Linked DNA regions of Thiocapsa bogorovii. The protein of the gene in region 1 interacts with the protein of each later gene in a pairwise test. Links are inferred from orthologs where the notes say so. Each region holds a gene or a part of one and is shown on either strand. Other genes may lie near its edges.

Region 1 (10,019 bases):
GACTCCCCACCGAGGCCCGATAGACTCATGCGATTCTCTTGAAGAATCGCTCCGTTGTTGTTTTTGGAGAGACATGCCATGTCCGATATCGTCGATGTCCGCGCCCGCGAGGTTCTGGACTCCCGCGGAAATCCCACAGTCGAGGCCGATGTCATCACCGCCGACGGTGCGATCGGCCGCTTCATCGTGCCGTCCGGCGCTTCGACCGGTTCGCGCGAGGCCCTCGAGCTGCGCGACGGCGACCGCTCGCGGTTCGGCGGCAAGGGCGTCCTGACGGCTGTCGCCAACATCCAAGGCGAGCTGCGCGACGCGGTCGTCGGCATGGAGGTCGGCGACCAGGAGGCGCTCGATCGCGCCATGATCGCGCTCGACGGGACCGACAACAAGGCGCGTCTCGGCGCCAACGCACTGCTCGGCGTCTCGATCGCCGCCGCGCATGCCGCCGCACAGGAGAAGGCGTTGCCGCTCTTCATGTCGCTCGCGACGGGGCCCTATCGTCTACCCGTGCCCATGATGAACATCATCAACGGCGGGGAGCACGCGGACAACAGCGTGGACTTTCAGGAGTTCATGATCCTGCCGGTGGGCGCACCCAGCATCCGCGAGGCGGTGCGCTACGGTGCCGAGGTCTTTCATGCGCTCAAGTCCGTTCTGCACGGGCGCGGATTGGCCACCGGTGTCGGCGACGAAGGCGGTTTCGCCCCCGATTTGCCCTCGAACGAGGCGGCGATCGAGGCGATCCTGGAGGCGATCCACAAGGCGGGCTTCAAGGCCGGCTCGGACATCTATCTCGGTATGGACGTGGCGGCGTCCGAGTTCTACGCCGACGGCAAGTATCATCTCAAGGGCGAAGGCCGCACGCTCGACTCCGACGGCATGACCGATCTCCTGCTCGAGTGGGTCGAAAAATACCCCATCATCACCATCGAGGACGGCTTGGCCGAGGGCGACTGGGACGGCTGGAAGCGCCAGACCGAGCGTCTCGGAGGCAAGGTCCAGATCGTCGGCGACGACCTCTTCGTCACCAACACCAAGATCCTGCAGGAAGGGATCGACAAGGGCATCGCCAACTCCATCCTCATCAAGGTCAATCAGATCGGCACCCTGACCGAGACCCTGGAGGCGATCGCCATGGCGCATGCGGCCGGCTACACGGCGGTCGTCTCGCACCGCTCGGGCGAGACCGAGGACACCACCATCGCCGATCTGGTCGTCGCGACGGGCACCGGCCAGATCAAGACCGGATCGCTTTCGCGCTCCGACCGGGTCGCCAAGTACAATCAGCTGATGCGGATCGAAGACCAGTTGGGCGACGAGGCCACCTATGCGGGTCGCTCTGCCTTCAAGTGGCTTTGATGTTTGGCAGGCAGGGGCCGGGCGCCTCCTTCCCCTGCTGTCGACACCGAAGATGCCGTCCATGCGCATCCTGATCCTCGTCTTGATCCTCTTGCTGGCTGGCCTGCAGTTTCGGCTGTGGGTCGGCGAGGGGAGCTTGGCCGAGGTGCATGGGCTCAAAAACGAGATCGCGGCTCAAGAAGAGGAGCTGGTGCGCCTGCGTGCACGCAATCAGGAGCTCCAAGCCGAGGTGATGGACCTGCGCGAAGGGGTCGAGGCCTTGGAGGAGCGCGCGCGTCGCGATCTGGGGATGATCAAGCCTGGCGAGATCTTCATCCAGATGATCGAGCGCAAAGCACCGGAGAAGACGCCTCCGGAGGCGAAACGATGAGTCCTTCACGTGCCTTATGGGCGGTGCTTCCCGCCGCAGGGGTGGGACGTCGCATGGGCAGCGCGACGCCGAAGCAGTATCTCGATCTCGCCGGCCGCGCCGTGATCGATCATGCGTTGGATCTCTTCGTGGCCGACGTGCGGATCCGGGGCGTCGTGGTTGCCCTGGATCCGACCGATCGCTACTGGGGGGCAACGGCCTATGCCGAGCATCCCAAGGTGACCCGCGCCAACGGCGGTGCCGAGCGTTGCCATTCGGTCCTGAATGCGCTCGATGCACTGGGTGCACGCGCCCATGCCGAGGATTGGGTATTGGTGCATGATGCCGCGCGCCCCTGTTTGCGCCCGGCCGATCTCGAGCGGCTGATCGAGGCCCTCATCGAGGACGAGGTTGGCGGCCTGCTCGGCATCCCGGTGCGCGATACCATGAAACGGGCCGAGCCGGACGATCGCATCGGCGCGACGGTCGATCGCGCGTCGCTCTGGCACGCCTTTACACCGCAGATGTTTCGTCTCGGCCGGTTGCGTGCCGCATTGACCGATGCGTTGGCCGCCAACCATCTCGTGACCGACGACGCATCCGCCATGGAGCGCATGGGTCACGCCCCGCGCCTGATCGAAGGTCATGCCGACAACATCAAGATCACGCGCGCCGAGGACCTCCCGCTCGCCCGCTTCTACCTGCAACAGCAGGGGCGGCTGGGCTAATCCAAACTCTCAAGAGCCTCCGGCCTCCGGCCTCCGGCCACCAGCGCGCGAGCGCACAGGTGGCCGGAGGCCGGAGGCCGGAGGCTGGAGGCTGTTGAACATGCTCATCGGTCAGGGTTTCGACGCCCATCGTTTCGGCCCCGGACGCCCACTGGTGCTCGGTGGCCTGGAGATCCCGCACGACCAAGGGTTGCTCGCGCACTCCGACGGCGATGTGGCCATCCACGCACTCTGCGACGCCCTGCTCGGTGCAGCCGGGCTCGGCGATATCGGTCGGCATTTTCCCGACACGGACGCCGCCTTCGCCGGGATCGACAGCCGCATCCTGCTGCGGCGCGTGATCGCGAGCCTCGCCGAGCGCGGACTCTCCGTGCACAACGCCGATCTGACCATCATCGCCCAGCGTCCCAAGCTGGCGACCCATATTCCCGAGATGTGTGCCCGTCTCGCCGCCGACATGGGCTGCGACCCCGCGCGTGTGAACGTGAAGGCGACCACGACCGAGCAGATGGGGTTTACGGGCAGGGGCGAGGGCATCGCGGCGAGCGCCGTCGTCCTTTTGGCGGACACCTGAGGTGTCGCTGCCGATCTGGAGTCCGGTCGACGCCCTCCCCGGTGCTTACGGCGCTCCACTGGCTTGCGGGCGACTGCGCGCTCGACCCGAGGACTTCCTGGTCGAGGAGCAGCTCGGGTTCGCCCCGGACGGCGAAGGCGACCATCTCCTCCTGCGGGTGCGCAAGACCGGCGCCAATACCGAGTGGACGGCGCGTCGTTTGGCGCGCATCGCCGGTGTGCCGGTCTCCGCGGTGGGCTATGCGGGCCTGAAGGACCGTCATGCCGTGGCGCTCCAGTGGTTCTCGATCCCGCGTCCGCGCGACGGCACACCCGATTGGTCGATCCTCGCAGAGGAGGGCATCGAGGTCCTGGAATCGCACCCGCATCGACGTAAGCTCAAGCGCGGTGCACTGGCCGGAAACCGTTTCCAAATCCTGGTGCGCGATCTCGACCCCGAGACCATACCCGGGCTCGACGAGCGGCTCGCGGCGATCCGCGTGCGCGGAATCCCGAACTTCTTCGGCGAGCAACGCTTCGGGCATGACCATTCCAACCTGGTACGTGCCCATGCCCTCTTCGCCGGCTCGCCCGGCCGTGTTCCACGCCATCAGTCCGGACTCTGGCTCTCCGCGGCACGCTCGCAGATCTTCAACGAGGTCTTGGCCGAACGTGTGCGTCGTGGCGACTGGGACAGGCCGATCGAAGGGGACTGCCTTCAGCTCGCCGGGTCCAACTCCTATTTCCTTGCCGAGACGATCGACGCCGCGACGATCGCGCGCGGCGAGGCAATGGACGTGCACCCGACGGGTCCGCTTTGGGGCAAGGGGGAGCTGCCCTCGCGCGGATCGGTCCGGCAGCTCGAGGACGCAGTCGGCATACGCTTCCCGACCTGGTGCGAAGGGCTGGCCGCCTTCGGTCTGGCGCAGGAGCGCAGGTCTCTACGTCTGCCGGTGGCTGATCTAGGCGCGCAGCGGGTCGACGGCGGATTACGGCTGACCTTCTCCCTGCCGGCCGGCGCCTATGCGACGACGGTTCTGCGTGAGATCGTCGATGCGAACGAGACCGCGGCGATCCGCGCGACACCCCAAACCCCTTGATCTAAGCTGACAGAGCAGGATCCAAGGGTTCGGTAGCTGCGGGACAACCGCGATCGGAGGGCTTTTATGCGTGGGATCCGGGCGCCTCGGCGCCGATCAGTGCACGATCTCGGGTACGGCTGGGGGTCCTCTCGAGTCCTGGCTTTAATGGCCACCCCCAAGCAACCCTAGCGGAGCCGAGGCGGTCACATGATCCTCGAGGATCACCAGGTCTTCGTCGGGCTGGCTGTCGCTTTGGCCATCGGTCTACTCATCGGCGTAGAGCGCGGTTGGAAGGAACGCGGCGCCGAGGAAGGACGACGCGTCGCGGGTGTTCGCACTTATGCGTTGATCGGGTTTCTCGGCGGGATTTCCGGCCTACTGACCGGACCTTCAGGCGCGTTGACGTTGGGACTGATCTTCGTGGGGCTTGCCGGAGCCCTGTCGGTTGCGCACGTCCTGGCCTACAGGCACGACGAGGATGCCGGTATCACCAGCCTTGTCGCCGGCTTGATGACCTTCTTGCTCGGGGCGCTTGCGGTGATCGGCGAGCTGGCCGCCGCCGCGGCGGCGGCCGTCGTCACGGCCCTGCTGCTGGGGTCCAAGCCGCTGATCCATCGCTGGATCCATGCCATGGAGCAGAAGGATCTCAAGGCCGGTCTTACCCTGCTGCTCATCTCCGTGGTGGCGTTGCCGGTGTTGCCGGATCAGGGGTACGGCCCATGGAATGCCGTCAACCCGCGTGAAATCTGGTGGATGGTGGTTCTGATCGCGAGCATCTCCTTTGTCGGTTATTACGCGATGAGGCTCGTGGGGACGCGGCGCGGGACCCTGTTCACCGGACTCTTCGGTGGTCTTGCGTCTTCGACCGCGTTGACCCTGCATTTCTCGCGCCTGGCACATGCTCGCGAGGAGATGGTCCCCGTGCTGGCCACCGCAATCCTGGTGGCCTGCGCGACCATGTTCCCCCGGATGGTGCTGGTGTCGAGCCTGATCCATCCGCCATTGCTGCCGCACTTGATCTGGCCTGCCGCGGCAATGGCCCTGATCGCCTACGGATTTGCGGCCTTCTACTGGCTGACTCAGCCGCGTGGCGGCGACGACGCGGACGCGCTTCTCGACAACCCCCTGGAGCTGAAATCCGCGGTCGGCTTCGGACTTCTGCTTGGCCTGGTGATGCTCTTGGCGAGGGGCATCGAGAGCTGGATCGGAGCGACCGGTGTCATGATGCTGGCCGCCGCCTCGGGGATCGCGGATGTGGATGCCATTACCCTCACGATTGCCCGTATGAGCCGCGACGAACTCGCCGTCGGCATTGCGGTCTGGAGCATCGTCATTGCTGCGGCCGTCAACAGCCTGGTCAAGGGGGTCATTGCGGCCTCGGTCGGTGGTCGCGCGCTGGGTGTGCGCATCACCTTGCCGCTGCTCGGTGCGGGTCTGGGCGGCCTCGCGGTCGCTTGGTGGACGCTTCTTTGATCGACGTCTCGCCGTTGCTTGTCATGTCGATCAGGTCGATCGGTGCGGTCGGTTAAACCCCGCCCGGTGCGGTCTGCGATGTCTTTGGATGGGATCGGCCCCGGCAGGCTTGACGACCGCTGGAATCTGCGCGGTTTAGCCGATAAATACATAAGTTATCTTAAACCGCGTCCCCGCTGATGGCCGTGGATGCGCCAAACGTCGAGTTCACTCGAAAGCCAGCATCTCCCTCTGGACGCGATTCAAAGGAGGCGATCGGAAATGAGCACGATGAAACAGTCCGGCTGCATCCGCAATCTCGTCGGTGTCGCGGTTTGGGCGCTGACCTCGATGTCGGTAGCCGCCTGGTCGGCGACCGCGGAGTTTGACGAGGAGTCGTCGAGCGCGGCGTCGGTGACCGATGCCGTCTACACGCCGGACGGCAGTGCGCATGAGCGCATGCTTGCGGCCTATCGCACGTGGTCGGAGACCCGATGGCGGGACTACGACCGGGCACAGGATATCTCCCCGCGACAGATGCTCGTTCTGCTCGAGGTTTCCGAGCGCACCGGGGCCAATCTCGGGCAGGCGCTGGCCACCGGAGAGATGGAAAGCGCCTATACCTGGAACGATCACGTTCGGCCCACGATCGCCGAAGGTCGGGTGGGTTCGGCGACCGGCGTCTGGCAGTTCCTCCCTGCAACCTTCCACGGCATCCTCGAAAAGTACGGCGACGAGTTGCTGAGCGCGACCGAGGCGAGAGCGGACCGCGAGTCCATGGACTTGGGAGACGGCCCTTTCTCCGACGCGCAGGTGCGTCGTTTGATCCGAGACGCGATCGAGGGTGTGCGCGATGCCAAGGACGAGGAGCTGCAGCTGCTGCGTCACAACTTCGCGGTGCTTGCCTTCGCCAAGCACTACCTGAGTGTGGATTCGGGGGCGACGACGCCCGAAGAGGATTATCTCTTTCATTTTCTCGGCGCCGGGGTGGGTCGACGGATCCTGGCGCTGGCGCGCGGCGAGGCGCGGGACACCCTCTGCGTGAAGCCCGTCGAAGAGCCGACGTCGCCCCTCGAGGAGACGCCGGGGGGTGGGCCATCAAGCACCGACATCGCAAGCCTGCAGCCGGATGCCGCGTCTGATTCCGCGCCGCCGGCCGCAGCGGATCTGAGCCTCGGCGCGGCCCGCGAGCGCTCCGAGCCGCTCGGTTTGCGGCGGGCGGATCGGCTATCCGCGTCCCGGCAGCCTGCGGATGTGACGATTTACGCGCGCCGGCCCTCCAACGATGTCGCCGTGTCCCGGCCTGCGCTGAGGGCTGCGGCCTATGCGCCCGCACCCTCCGTCGCGTCTGCCTTCGTTGCGCCGCTCCCGGTGTCGTCGCAGTGGGGTTTGCCCGCCGACTCGCCGACGGTCACGGGCAACCTCGGGATGTTCTACCGTGACGGCCGGGAGCAGACGCAACCCTATACCTGGGGCGAGTTCATGGAACATCTGGCCAGGCGCGTGCGGGCCGAGAGCCAACCGTCAATGGTGCGGGCCAAGTACGGTGTCGGGTTCGATTTGGCTGGTGGCGATATGCCGGAGCGGGCCTTCGATCCGACGAAGACGGTCGAGCCGGCGACCTTCAGCCACGGGCCGGACCGGCGCGTGACGGTGCCCATGGCGCTGGTGACGGGGCCGCTCGATCGAGACGAAACCCGTCACTATAAGGCGCTCCTTGCAGCACTGGTGGGCCGAGGTGAGGACACGCCGATGGAGACACTGCCGCCGCGTGCAGTCTCGGCACTGCGTCACCTCGGCTTCTTGCCTGCGAATGTGTCGGGGACCGACACGCGTGATCCCGCGGTGCAGAATGCCCTGCGCGCCTTCAGGGAAGCGGTCGGCAAGGCCGAGCCGGAAGACCCGGAGCATCGCCATCGTCTCATGCCGGCCGAGCGGATCGCGCTCGAGATCTACGATCGTCGCATCGCGCGTTATGCCGCGCTGCAGGCCGGCCAAAAGGCGTCCTTGGCCGAGGCGCCCGATCTGACTCGAATCAAGGGCCTGCCGAGCGGGTTGCAGCGTTTGGCTGCGCCTCACCTGGTTCAGCTGCAAACAGCCTTGGCCGAGCGCGAGCTCCTCAAACAGCCGACCCGGAAATCCGTTTGGCGCGACAAGAAAAAGAAGAAGCGCGTGTCCTACAAGACCATCCCGTTCGCGGGCAAGGTCGACGCGGCAACGCTCGCCGCGCTCGACGCCTTCCAGTGGCGCAACGGTCTGCGCAAGACCGGCGGCGCGTTGGATGCCGCGACCCTCGGTCTGCTTGGGTTGCCGCCGATGGGTGCCGAGATCTTCAGGCCCTTGTCCGGCCCTATGTGCTCGGTTCAGATCTGGGCGGGCAGACCGCCGATCTGCGGGATTCGCCGAGAAACGCAAGACCCGGTTGACGTTGCACGCATCGCCGGGCTCGCGGATCCCGCCCCGGAGTCCTGGTTCGAGGGCATCGTCGTCGGTCTGCCGCATGTCCGGTGAGCAGTCCCCGAGCGTCGCTGCTCGGCGATCCAAGCGTCTGCGCGACTGGGTCATCAACATCGCGCTGATCCTGCTGATCTTCGGCACCGTTCAATGGTGGACGGCGCGCCCCCTGGTCACCGGCGAGGCACCGCCGCTCGCCGGCGTCACCCTGGATGGACAGACGTTCGACCTTGACGCGCTCGCCGGACGGCCGGTGCTGGTGCACTTCTGGGCGAGCTGGTGTCCGGTCTGCGGTCTGATGGACGGCGCCGTTGCCTCGATCGCCGAGGACTATGCAGTGGTGACCGTAGCGATCCAATCCGGCGGTCCGGACGAGCTGCGACGCGACATGGCCGAGTCGGGCCATGCGTTTCCGGTGATCGCCGACCCAGCCGGTTGGATCGCTGATCGATGGGGGGTCGTCGGTGTGCCGGCCACTTTCGTGGTCGATTCCTCCGGCCGGATCCGCGATGCGGTCGTCGGGATCGCGACCCAGCCTGGCCTGCGTTGGCGTCTGTGGCGCGCCGGCACGAGGTCGCCCGATGTTGCCCCGGGGGCCGGCGGCATTCAGGCGGCCGGGATAGGCATTCATCTAGACGTTGCCGGATCTGGTTCATCAACCGCAAAGCGCAGCCCGAGCATAAATTAGAGCTTGCTAATTTAGTAATTTCTAATATACTGCTCGTCAGTGGAGGCCGAGACGGACTCCATGCTTGCTGCCAACAACATAAAACGATTCGGAGAATTGAATGAACAAGCTTGCTACTGCTGCTGCCATCGCCGCCCTCCTCGGTGCTTCCGCTTCCGCGTCCGCATGGTGGGGTCCGGGTGCCGGCGGGTACGGCCCGGGCTACGGCTCCGGTCTCGGCGATACCTTCGGCGACATGTTCGGCGACGGCTACGGCGACTTCAACTTCGGCATGAGCGGCGGCGGTAGTGGTCGTGGCTACGGTCGCGGTCAGGGTCGCGGCTACGGCTACGGCTACAACAACCCCTACTACGGCTATGGCGCGCCTTACTACGGCGGCGGTTACCCCTACGCCTACCCCTATGCCGCGCCGGTCGCCCCGATGGCGCCTGTTGCTCCGGCTCAGCCCCAAGTCAAGTAAGATCCGCTTGAACACCGATGCGCCTCGCGCGCATCGGTACGAAAAAGGCCAGGCGTTAGCCTGGCCTTTTTCGTTTTGTGCCTGAGATCTGCACGGCAAGCCCCGGGGACCGAATGGCGCTCGGGGCGCCGATTGTGTATCGTCTTCTCGTCCGGTCCCCACGGGTCCTCTGACCCGATGCGACTCAGCTCAAGAGCAGCTTGCGGCCGAACGGCTGCTCCGGCGTTGCGTAGGATTCGGGTACGGCCCAAATGACCGGCCAACCGGGGCGGAAACGTGCGGGGCCATCCAGATCGGTCAGAACCACGCCGATATCCGGCCCATGCTTGTCGGCTTCTTCGAGCAGGGGTGTGAAATCGGTCCCGCCGCCGCCGTTGAATTCGATGTCCCGCAGATCCGATCGTCCGGGCTTGAAGTGTGCGACCCGTTGCACCCGACAGTCACCGATCACGAGCACGAGCGATGCCTCCAGACGCCGCGTGATCGCCTCGATTTCGCCGGCGAAGCGTTCCATCAGGTTGTCCTCGACCGAGCCCGAGACATCGACGATCACCACCAATCGCGGTACCGACTTGGACGCGCTGATGCCGGGCTCCCAGGGCAGGCGCCGACCCGACCCCATCCTTCCCTGATTGGCGATGTAGGACCGGGCCGGCCTCGACCAGGAGAGAGCGGGCTGAATCGAGAGACCGCGTGCCAGCTGCGTGCGCAGGATCTGCTCCCAGGGCGTGCGGATCTTCGGAAGATCCGCGATCAGGGCGCGGAGCATGGAGTGCGCACCGTCTCCGGCATGGGCACGCAGGATGCGCTCGCTCCATTCGCGTGCCTGCTCGGCCTCCAGCTCGGGTTGCTTCTGCGCATCGGGTTGGGGGAAGAGATCGGCATGGGTCTCGGCGCC
Region 2 (10,213 bases), 2.3 Mb from region 1 along the record:
GATGCCGCCCTGGTCCGGAACCGTCGCCCCGGTCGTGCCGGTACCGCGTCCTCGCGCGACGAGCGGGACGCCGGCGTCGCGGCAGAGCACGACCAGTGACATGATCTGCGCCTCGTCGGCGGCGAAGACGACGCCTTTGGGAAGTGCGTGGAGTCTGCTGTTGTCGTATCCATAGGGCCAGCAATCCGCTGGATCCGTGAGCAAGTGTCCCGCGCCGGCGATCCGTGCCAGACTCTTCAGGAATCCCGCAGACAGCTCAGGTGTCGGTGTAGTCGTCGACATATTCGAAAAGCTTCACCACACGTTTGACCCCAGGGACGTAACTGGCCTTCTCCGCTGCGGCATCGGCTTCCGTGGGGTTGACCAGACCCATCAGAAAGACCACGCCGTCGCTGGTGACCACCTTCACCCGCGTCGGGTCGAATCCGGGCAGTTGAATGCTGAGCATGTCCGTCTTGACGCGCCCCGTGATATAGGTGTCCTGGGCCTGTCGGGTCAGGTCGAGGCGGGGCCCGACCACGATCTCGTCGACGACCCGCTGGACCTTTCCGATGCGGCTCAGCAGCGCCGCGGCCTCATGTGCAACCTCGGTCGTATCGGCCGTGCCGGTGAGCAATAGGGTACGGTTGTAGCTGGTGGATGAGATCTGGGAGCGTCCGCCGATATCGGGATTGCTCATCAGGGCGCTCATCGCCTCGAGCTCGATCTGCTGATCGTCGAGGATCACGTTTGCCGGACGTCGGTCGTGGACCGTCGCGGCGGTGCCGACGGCTGCTGCGCCGAAGATCATCGGCGCGCAGCCGGACAGCAGCGTTGCACCGAGCAGCAGTAGGGCCGCTGCGGTGCGTCGGTGCCGTCCGATCGCGCGCACGATCGCGCCGAACTGATCGAGCGGCGTCCGAATGAAGCAACTGCGGAGGGATTTACGATTCAACGGCAAAGGCATTTTTGATCCATTCGATGCGGTCTCCGCCACTGACCGCCACCACGTCGAACCGACAGGGTAACACGGTCGGGTGGGCTTGAAGATAATGGCTGGCGGCAGCCGTCAAACGCTGTTGCTTGCGTCGGTCGACGGTCTCCGCCGGGGATCCGAAGCGGTCCGAGCGTCGGTAACGCACCTCGACGAAGACCAACGTTTCGCCGTCGCGCATCACCAGGTCGATCTCCCCGAAGCGGCAGCGGTGATTGCGCGCGATGGGTTGCAGATGCCGGCGTTTCAGATACACCTCTGCGAGACGCTCCTTGGCGTCGCCGACGCCCCGGGTTCCGGCTGCCTCGTCCGTTGCCCCCGATGACGGGCGACGCTTCTCGCCGCTCAAGGGCTCTCCGAGGCCGGCGTGTCGGATGGCTCCCCAGCTTCGAGAACCCCCGACTCGCCGAAGCGTCCGAGCGCGAGCTGGCGCTGGACGCGGCCCAGCGAGTCGATCGAGAGACCTCCGGTTTGTCCCGGATAAAAGGCGCCCGGGTTCTTGGCCAGCGCGGGCAGCCGCGGGGTGATGCGATAGGCGTCGATCCCCATCGCGTAGAGACGGGCCAGCGGATTGGCGACCTCGAACGACGATCCGCTCAGGCGTCGCCGCGACAGTGCACCCTCTCCGCCACTGTTCAGCATCCAAGGGATATCGACGAAATACAGCCCCGCCAGCACGCGGTCGCGAGCCGGATCGAAGACGCCGGAGTAGACGTGCGAAGTGGACATCACCGCCATCGAGGATTTGCTGAGCCGGATCTGCGGATACAGCTTGTGCGCGAGCTCGTTGGTCGCAACCAGGAAGAGGACATCCGCCTGCGAGTCGCCGAGAAGCGTGGTCACCGTCTTCTGGAAGTTTCGCGCCGTCGGGCTGTACACGGATTCGGCCTCCAGTGTTCCGCCCAGTCGGCGCCATTGGTTGCGGAACGCACTGGCGAGACGTGCTCCCCAAGGTCCTTGCGGATACAGCACGGCGGCGCGCTTCAGACCCATTGCGGCGGCCTTGTCGGCGACCTCCGCGGCCTCGTTCTCGGGCGACAGCGAGAACTGAAAGAGATTCGCTGCGGGCTGGGTGTCGCGGGTCGTTTGGTTCAGGGCCAGTGTCGGCACGGCGAGTGCGGGGCCGGCTGCGAGGCTGTCCACCGATTCCTTCGCGAGCGGGCCGATCACATAGTCCGCGCCGGACTCCACCGCCTTTGCGTGAAGGACGCGCGCGCGCGAGGTTTGGGTGCTGTCGATGAAATCGAGCGCCGGTCGGCTGCCGCTGGTGTCGGCTCGGCTGGCGGCCTCGATGCCCTCCTTGACCGACCTGGCGGCGCCCGCGAAGCGTCCACCGCGCGGGAGCATGACGGTCACGCTCTCACCCGAGGCGTATCCCCCCGACAAGATATTGACGTAGGCTTCGGCCAACCCGGGATGAGCAGGATGGCCGAGTCGTTTGGATTGCTCTTGCCGATAGCGCGTCTGGAATGTCGCAGGATCCGCGCCTGCGTCGTGGGCCAAGAGTGCGATCTCCGCCCAGCCTTTCATTGCCCCGCTTGAGCTGCGTGCGAGTTTGCGCAGCTGATCGCTGCTCATCGTGCCTAAGGTCGTCACCAGAGAGACCTGATTCAGGAGACGTGCATCCTCGTTGTCGAGCAGGCGATCGAGCGCGATCAGCGACTCCGCCGAGGCGACAGGATCGTTGGCGAGACGCTGGGCTGCGGCGAGTGTGCCGAGCCGCTGGATCTTCAAATCCTTCGGCAGGGTCTGAACCTGCATGGACTGAAGACGCGGGATCGCATCCTTGGGGCGTCCATCCAAGAGGGCGAGGTCCGCCTCGATGAGCAAGAGCTGCTCGCGTTGACTGCTCGTGAGTGCCGGGCGCGAGATCTCGCCGATGGTCTGCTGCGCCTGCAGTGTGTCTCCCGCCGAGAGGAAGGTGCGGGCCGCCTTGAGCTGGAGTTGCTCGCGTGCGGGCGGCGTGGCCCCCTTCGCGATGTCCAGATACGCCCGGGCCGCCGCATCCGCCTGTCCTTGCGCGGCGAGCGCATCGGCCTGGCTCAGCGGCTTTCCTGCCACGGGCGCCAACAGGCGCGCCTCGTCCCGAGCTGGATCGATCGCGCATCCGGTCAGTGAAAGAGCAACGAGGAGGGCGATGATCGTTATCGGAGTGGACAGGGGACGGTGGTCAACGCGATTCTTGGGCATGATCCGTTCCGGTTCGAGACGTTGGGAGGCGAGGTGCAGCAGTCAACGGGGGTACTATACGTGGTCGCCACGCCGATCGGCAATCTCGGGGACATGACCGATCGGGCGCGTAAGGTGTTGAGTGAGGTCGATTTGATCGCTGCGGAGGATACCCGTCAAACACTTCGGCTGCTCACCCATTTCGGCATTTCGTCCAAGCTCGTGGCCTATCACGACTACAACGAAGCCGTTGTTGCGCCTCGGCTCCTAGCCGAAATCGATGCAGGCAGAAGCGTTGCGCTCGTCTCCGATGCGGGTACGCCGCTGATCAGCGATCCCGGTTTCAGCCTGGTGGCCGCGGCGCGCGAGCGTGGTCTGAGCGTTGTCCCGGTGCCGGGCGCCAATGCCGCCATTTGCGCCCTCTCGGCGGCGGGTTTGCCGAGCGACCGTTTCCTCTTCGTCGGATTTCCCCCGCGCACCCGATCGCATCGCCTGGCCTGGCTCGCCGAGCTCGACGAGGAGCGGGGTACGCTGATCCTCTACGAGAGCGGCAAGCGCATCCTCGCCACCCTGGTTGATATCGGCGAAGCGCTGGGCGAGTCACGGCGCTTGGTCCTGGCGCGCGAGATGACCAAGTATTTCGAGACCTTCCTCGCCGGCACGCCCTGCGAGTTGGTGCAACGTCTCGACGGCGACGCCGAGCAACGTCTCGGGGAGTTCGTCGTGCTCGTCGCGGGCAACGCCGATGCGGGCGATGCGGATCGGGCTGAAGCGGAGCGGGTTCTGCGCATCCTCGGCGAGAGCTTGCCGTTGGCTCAGGCCGTCTCGATCGCGGCGCGCCTGACCGGGGTGAAGAAGAACGCGCTTTACCGACTGGGTCTCGAGCTGAACCTGGCTCAAGGCACTGCCGCGACGGACAGTGGAGAGTGAGTAGTCGTGATGCGCCACGCGTTCGCGATCGACCGAGACCCGAAGCACCGGTTGGCGTTATACTTGCCGGCTGGGAGTCGGCCGGACAGTCGCGCTCGCCGTTCGCGGCGAGGGAGGAAAGTCCGGGCTCCATAGGGCAGGGTGCCAGGTAACGCCTGGGGGGCGAGAGTCCACGGAAAGTGCCACAGAAAAGATACCGCCGATCCCGTCTTCGTGATGGGAGGTAAGGGTGAAATGGTGCGGTAAGAGCGCACCGCGCTGTTGGCAACAGCAGCGGCAGGGTAAACCCCACCCGGAGCAAGACCAAATAGGGGGGCGTGCAACTCTGTGTTGCAGCGCGCGGCCCGCGCGTGCCCCCGGGTAGGTCGCTCGAGGCGTACGGTGACGTACGTCCCAGATGAATGGCTGTCCCCGACAGAACCCGGCTTACAGGCCGGCTCCCAGCCCCTCTCCCGGACCCTTCCATGGATCCGACCGACGGCAGCCGAACCGCTGCGCCTCGTTCCTCGCATCTCTTCTGCAAACCCTCTTCAGCTTTACCCGTTAGTCGCATGAAAATAAATGCATTAGGCGGGGATTATGCTGTGCGTGGGGCGCCGCATCTAAGTTGCTGTCTGTGAAGAAATAAAGCTGCATCTCGCCTTGACGATCCCATTGAGCACCTCTAAGATGAGGTTGAAGTGGGGGGAAGTGGGGAATTGGGGGAGTAGTCGCCGGGCGCAAGTCACCACGGGGGGCGGCCGTGTTTCGGGGGGTTTTCATTGTCAATCTCGACGTCAAAGGGCGTCTTGCGGTTCCTGCAAAGCACCGCGAGCGGCTCCAGTCGTCGTGCAACTCCCAACTCGTCGTCACCGTCGACCGCGACCGCTGCCTCCTGCTGTACCCGGAGCCCGAGTGGGAGCTGATCGAAGCAAAACTCGCTGCACTTCCCGCGTTCGACAACACGGCCCGTGCGATCCAGCGCCTGTATATCGGCAACGCACAGGAGGTCGAGATGGACGCCCAGGGCCGAATCCTGCTGCCGCAGTACTTGCGTGAATTCGCCTCGCTGGAGAAACGTGTGGCCTTCGTCGGTCAGGGCTCGAAGTTCGAGCTCTGGGACGAACCCGCGTGGAACGCGCGCAACGAGGCGGCGCTCGGCGATGCGGATATCGGGGAGTTGGCGACGGCAGCCGGGCTCGGCTCTTTGACGCTTTGAGTATTTCTTTGATCGAACAACAACATCTGCCGGTGCTGCTGGAGGAGAGCGTGCACGCCTTGGTCGTGGATCCGAACGGCATCTATGTCGACGGCACCTTCGGGCGCGGCGGGCACAGTCGTGCCGTTCTGGCGCGCCTCGGCGAGTCCGGTCGATTGATCGCGATCGATCGCGATCCCGAAGCGGTCGATGCGGGGAGCGAGCTTGCGCATGCCGATCGGCGCTTCACGATGGTGTCCGGCCGCTTCGGCTCGATCACCGAGCTGCTCGCGCACGTCGGCGTCCAAGGCGATCTCTGTGGCTTGCTGCTGGATTTCGGGGTGTCCTCGCCTCAGCTCGACACAGCCGAGCGTGGTTTCAGTTTTTCCTCCGAAGGTCCTCTGGATCTGAGAATGGATCCCACCCGAGGTGAATCGGCGGCGCAATGGCTGGCCCACGCCTCCGATGCCGAGATCGTTCAAGTCCTGTTTGATTTCGGCGAGGAGCGTTTCGCCAGACGCATCGCACGCAACATCGTTGCGCAGCGCGGCGAGAGCCCCTTGACGACGACGACCCAGCTTGCTGCGTTGGTTGCGAGGTCGGTACCGACGCGTGAGCCCGGCAAGCACCCGGCAACACGCACCTTCCAAGCACTGCGTATCCGAATCAACGACGAGCTCGAGGAGATTCAGGATTGCCTGCGCCAATCCTGCGACCTCTTGGCTGGCGCCGGACGGCTGGTCGTCATCAGTTTTCACTCTCTGGAGGATCGTATCGTCAAGCGCTTCATGCGTACGGAATCGCGCGGTCCCGTCCTGCCCAAGGGTCTTCCGGTGACCGCCGAGGAGTCGCGGGGACGCTTGCGCATCCTGGGCAAGCCGGTGCGCCCGTCGCCTGCCGAGGTCGCGTCCAACCCCCGTGCACGCAGCGCCGTCATGCGGGTTGCGGAGCGTCTTGCATGAGTGCCCGCCCGCTTTGGATTCTGGTCGGGTTGGTCTTGGCAGTGACCCTTTCGGCGATCGCCGTGGTGTACACCAAGTACCAGACGCGTCTCCATTTCAGTCACTTGCAGGAGTTGCGCGCTCAGCGCGATGCCGTCGACGTCGAGTGGAATCGGCTTCGTCTCGAGGAGGCAGCTCTCTCGACGCATGTTCGGGTCGAGCGCAAAGCCAGGGACCAGCTGGGCATGTTCAATCCTAGGTTCGAGGATGTGTTGATGATCGAGGAGGTCGGCCGTGTCTACCCGTAACCGTCGTGCCCGACGTCCGGAGCCGAGGCGCGCCAAGCCGAATCTCGCGCTGCGTCGCCGCCTGTTGGTCGGTGTCCTGTCGAGCGCCTTTGTCGTGCTCTCGGTTGCGGTCTTCTATCGCCAGGTCGTCGAGACCGACTATCTGCGCAGTGAAGGCGAGCGTCGTTATCTGCGTGTGGGCGAGATCGCAGCGCGCCGTGGCATGATCACCGACCGCAACGGCGAGCCGCTGGCGGTGAGCACACCAGTGGAGACGGTCTGGGGCGAGCCGCGCAAGCTGGTCGAGCGACGCGACGCGATCCCGCCGTTGGCCAGGGCACTGGGGCTCGAACCGAACGCGCTGCAGGAACGGCTCGATGCCACCGCCGAGCGTGGGTTTCTCTATCTCAAGCGGCGTGTCAGCTTCGAGGAAGCGCGCGCGGTGCGCCAAGTCATCGCCGACCACGATCTCGTCGGCGTGGACTTCGAGACCGAGTATCGCCGCTTCTATCCGGGTGTCGAGGTCTTCGGGCACGTCCTCGGATTCACCGATATCGACGACAAGGGCCAGGAGGGTATCGAGCTGACCTACGATTCCTGGCTCAAATCCGAACCCGGGCTGCGTCGGGTCATTCGCGACGGTCGACAGCAGATCGTTCAGGAGATCGAACAGGTCCGCGCGCCGCGCCAGGGCGCGGATATCGCGCTCAGTCTCGACCGTCGCCTTCAGTTCCTCGCCTACCGCGAGCTCAAGGCCGCCGTTGCCGAGCACAAGGCGGTCGGCGGCACGTTGGTGGCTCTGGATGTGGAGACCGGCGAGATCCTTGCGATGGTCAACCAGCCGGGCTACAACCCGAACGCACAGCGCGGCGGCAGCAGCGAGCGTCGTCGCAATCGTGCGGTGACCGACGTCATGGAGCCGGGTTCGACGATCAAGCCGTTTGTCGTGGCCGCCGCGCTGGAGCGGGGCTTGATCACGCCGAAGACGACGATCGCGACGCGGGGCGGGGTGTTGTCGGTCGGGCGCAATACCGTCAAGGACGTGCGCAACTACGGCAACCTCAGCGTGACCGGCGTGATCACCAAATCGAGCAACGTCGGCATCGTGAAGATCGCCCAGATGATGAGCTACGGCGATCTTTGGGGTCTTTACGATCAGCTCGGCTTCGGCCACGCGACCGATGTCGGCGTGCCGGGCGAGAGCCGAGGCGTGCTGCGGCATCATTCGACATGGCGCGTCTTCGAACATGCCACCCAGGCCTTCGGCTACGGCTTGTCGGTCACGGCGTTGCAACTGGCTCAAGCCTATGGAGTGTTGGCCGCGGACGGCATCAAGCGTCCGGTGACACTCATGAGACAGGATCCCGCCTCCCCTGCGCGTGCGGGCGAGGAAACCCGCGTCCTGAGCGCCGAAACGGCGCGCAAGGTAAGGGCGATGATGGAAACGGTCGTTTCCGATCAAGGCACCGCGAAACGCGCAGCCATCACCGGATATCGGGTCGCCGGCAAGACCGGGACGGCCAAGAAATCGTCAGGTCGCGCCGGCTACGGCGGCGGGCGCTATCAGGCCGTGTTTGCGGGCTTCGCCCCCGCGGGCTCGCCGCGCTTGGTGATCGCGGTGATGATCGACGAACCGAAGGGCAAGGCTTACTACGGTGGACTCGTGGCCGCGCCCGTCTTCCAGAAAGTGATGGAAGGCGCTTTGCGACTGTTCAATGTCCCTCCGGACGACCCGCAACCCTCGATGTTGCTTGCCCGACGCGAGGCCCAGCCATGATGGCGGATCGCCTCTTGGGCTCGCCGAACGCCCGCCCGGAGACCTTCGGCGTCATTGGGGCGCGGGGGAAGACCAGCGTTGCCCACGCTCTGGCGCAGGTTTTGGCCGTAGAAATGCCTTGCGGCGTCATCGCCACCGTCGGTCACGGGTTTCCCGGCGACCTCAAGACGACGGGCGACCCCGCCGCTCGCGGCCTATGTGCGACGCTCGAGGGGCTCTGTCTGCGCGGTGCCCGGGCCGTTGCCATCGAGGTCCCCTTCGAGGCGCTCGCGTGCTCCCGGGCGGAGGACCTTCACTTCACGCATGTGCTCTTCACCGGAATGGATGGAGCCGATCCGAGCGATAGGGGCGCGTCTTCGGATCGCGCCGACGCTGTCCTGCGTCTCTTCGGGTCTCCCGATCTGAAGTGGGCCGTCCTGAATCTGAGCGATCCTTTTTCGAAGACCATCCTGGATGCACTGCCGACGGGTGTCGCTGTGGCGGGTTTCTTAGTGGAGCGGAACGCGGCGCTCCCCGATGACGACGTCCTGCGCGCATGCGATATCCGGCTTCGTGCCCGAGAGATCGCGCCGATGCCGAGGGGTCTGCGGTTGTGCGTCGCCTGTGAGACGCGCGATGCCCATACCGAGGCGGATTTCGCTGTCGGTCTGATCGGTGCCTTCAATGCGAACAATCTTCTGGCCGTCTTGGCCGTGTTGCTCGCGCGCGGTCTTCCGCTCGAGCGCGCTGCGAGGGAGTTGAGCCTGATCCAGGGCGTGCCCGGCCGCATGGAATGTTTCGGCGACGCGCAAACACCGCTGATCGTCGTCGACGAGGCCCGGACACCGGCCGCACTCGAGACGGCGCTCGTGAATCTGCGCCGACATGGTCCACGGCGCATCTTCACGGTCTTCGGCTGCGCCGGCGAACGCGACCGCGACAGTCGCCCCGTCATGGGGGCGATTGCCGAGCGTCTGAGCGACGAGCTGATCCTCACCGACGATAATCCGCGCGGGGAGTGCGGCGAGACCATCCTCGCCGATATCCTCGCCGGCGTTGTCGATCCGGGGCGCGTACGGGTGAGACGCCGGCGCGCCCTCGCGATCCGCACTGCGATCACCCTGGCGGGCATCGGTGATGCCGTGCTGGTGGCCGGTAAAGGTCACGAGACGATCCAAGAGATGGGCGAGCTCAAGGTGCGCTTCAGCGACCGCGCCCAAGTCGTCGAGGCATTACGGGAATGGAAGGAGGGTCGTCGGTGATGTGGTCTCTCTCGGAAGCTGTTGCTCGCGCCGGTGGTCGTCTCGAAGGCGAGGATCGTCACTTCGCCTCGGTCGGCACCGACAGCCGTGCCGATTGCAGCGGCCAGCTCTTTGTCGCGCTGCGCGGCGAGCGTTTCGACGGGCATGACCATGTCGCCGCCGCCCGTGCCGCGGGTGCCGTCGCTGCGATGGTCGATCACCCGCTCTCCGTGGACCTTCCGCAGTGGATCGTTCAGGATACCCGCGCCGGGCTCGGGGCCCTCGCGGCGGCTTGGCGCGACCGCTTCGCCGGTCGAGTCGTCGCCATCACGGGGAGCAACGGCAAGACCACGGTCAAGGAGATGGTCGCCGCCATCCTCGGTCAGGTCGGTAGCGTCCGCGCGACCCGCGGTAATCTGAACAACGATATCGGGATGCCCTTGACCCTCTTGAGTGCCCGCGACGAGGACTTTCTCGTTTTGGAAATGGGGGCCAACCACCACGGCGAAATCGGTTACATGACCGACATCGCCCGTCCGGATGTCGCCCTCATCACGAATGCCGGGCGCGCTCACCTGGAGGGTTTCGGCAGTGTCGACGGCGTTGCCCATGCAAAAGGCGAGATCGCCCGCGGCCTGCCGAGCCACGGAGTGTTCGTCTTCGCCGGCGATTCCCCGTACGCCGCTCTCTGGCACGGACTGGCGGCCGATCGCCGCACCCTGACGTTCGGGCTGGAGGG

The links.
Region 2: the proteins of ftsB (region 1) and ftsL interact in binary tests that used the Escherichia coli proteins (3 or more experiments, as listed by UniProt). The link is inferred for Thiocapsa bogorovii from one-to-one orthologs.

What each region holds. Positions count from the first base shown.
Region 1 is NZ_CP089309.1:4,310,581-4,320,599, forward strand. Bases 334-3,071 are described here. They hold ftsB (cell division protein FtsB), read left to right. Parts: upstream 334-1,417; coding sequence 1,418-1,726; downstream 1,727-3,071. Other genes in these bases: eno (phosphopyruvate hydratase), read left to right, coding at 334-1,356; ispD (2-C-methyl-D-erythritol 4-phosphate cytidylyltransferase), read left to right, coding at 1,723-2,433; ispF (2-C-methyl-D-erythritol 2,4-cyclodiphosphate synthase), read left to right, coding at 2,534-3,007; truD (tRNA pseudouridine(13) synthase TruD), read left to right, coding at 3,009-3,071. In the rest of the region: more of eno, read left to right, coding at 79-333; more of truD, read left to right, coding at 3,072-4,085; LT988_RS19140 (MgtC/SapB family protein), read left to right, coding at 4,275-5,540; LT988_RS19145 (peptidoglycan-binding protein), read left to right, coding at 5,802-8,030; LT988_RS19150 (protein disulfide oxidoreductase), read left to right, coding at 8,020-8,661; LT988_RS19155 (sulfur globule family protein), read left to right, coding at 8,762-9,121; LT988_RS19160 (vWA domain-containing protein), read right to left, coding at 9,306-10,019. UniProt on the Escherichia coli protein: Essential cell division protein. May link together the upstream cell division proteins, which are predominantly cytoplasmic, with the downstream cell division proteins, which are predominantly periplasmic.
Region 2 is NZ_CP089309.1:2,041,917-2,052,129, reverse strand. The notes cover bases 4,921-7,852. They hold ftsL (cell division protein FtsL), read left to right. Parts: upstream 4,921-6,207; coding sequence 6,208-6,498; downstream 6,499-7,852. Other genes in these bases: LT988_RS09275 (peptidoglycan D,D-transpeptidase FtsI family protein), read left to right, coding at 6,485-7,852; rsmH (16S rRNA (cytosine(1402)-N(4))-methyltransferase RsmH), read left to right, coding at 5,273-6,211; mraZ (division/cell wall cluster transcriptional repressor MraZ), read left to right, coding at 4,921-5,270. Outside these bases: LT988_RS09320 (FAD-binding oxidoreductase), read right to left, coding at 1-282; LT988_RS09315 (BON domain-containing protein), read right to left, coding at 257-946; LT988_RS09310 (YraN family protein), read right to left, coding at 924-1,322; LT988_RS09305 (penicillin-binding protein activator), read right to left, coding at 1,319-3,163; rsmI (16S rRNA (cytidine(1402)-2'-O)-methyltransferase), read left to right, coding at 3,197-4,072; more of mraZ, read left to right, coding at 4,815-4,920; more of LT988_RS09275, read left to right, coding at 7,853-8,254; LT988_RS09270 (Mur ligase family protein), read left to right, coding at 8,251-9,495; LT988_RS09265 (UDP-N-acetylmuramoyl-tripeptide--D-alanyl-D-alanine ligase), read left to right, coding at 9,495-10,213. UniProt on the Escherichia coli protein: Essential cell division protein. May link together the upstream cell division proteins, which are predominantly cytoplasmic, with the downstream cell division proteins, which are predominantly periplasmic.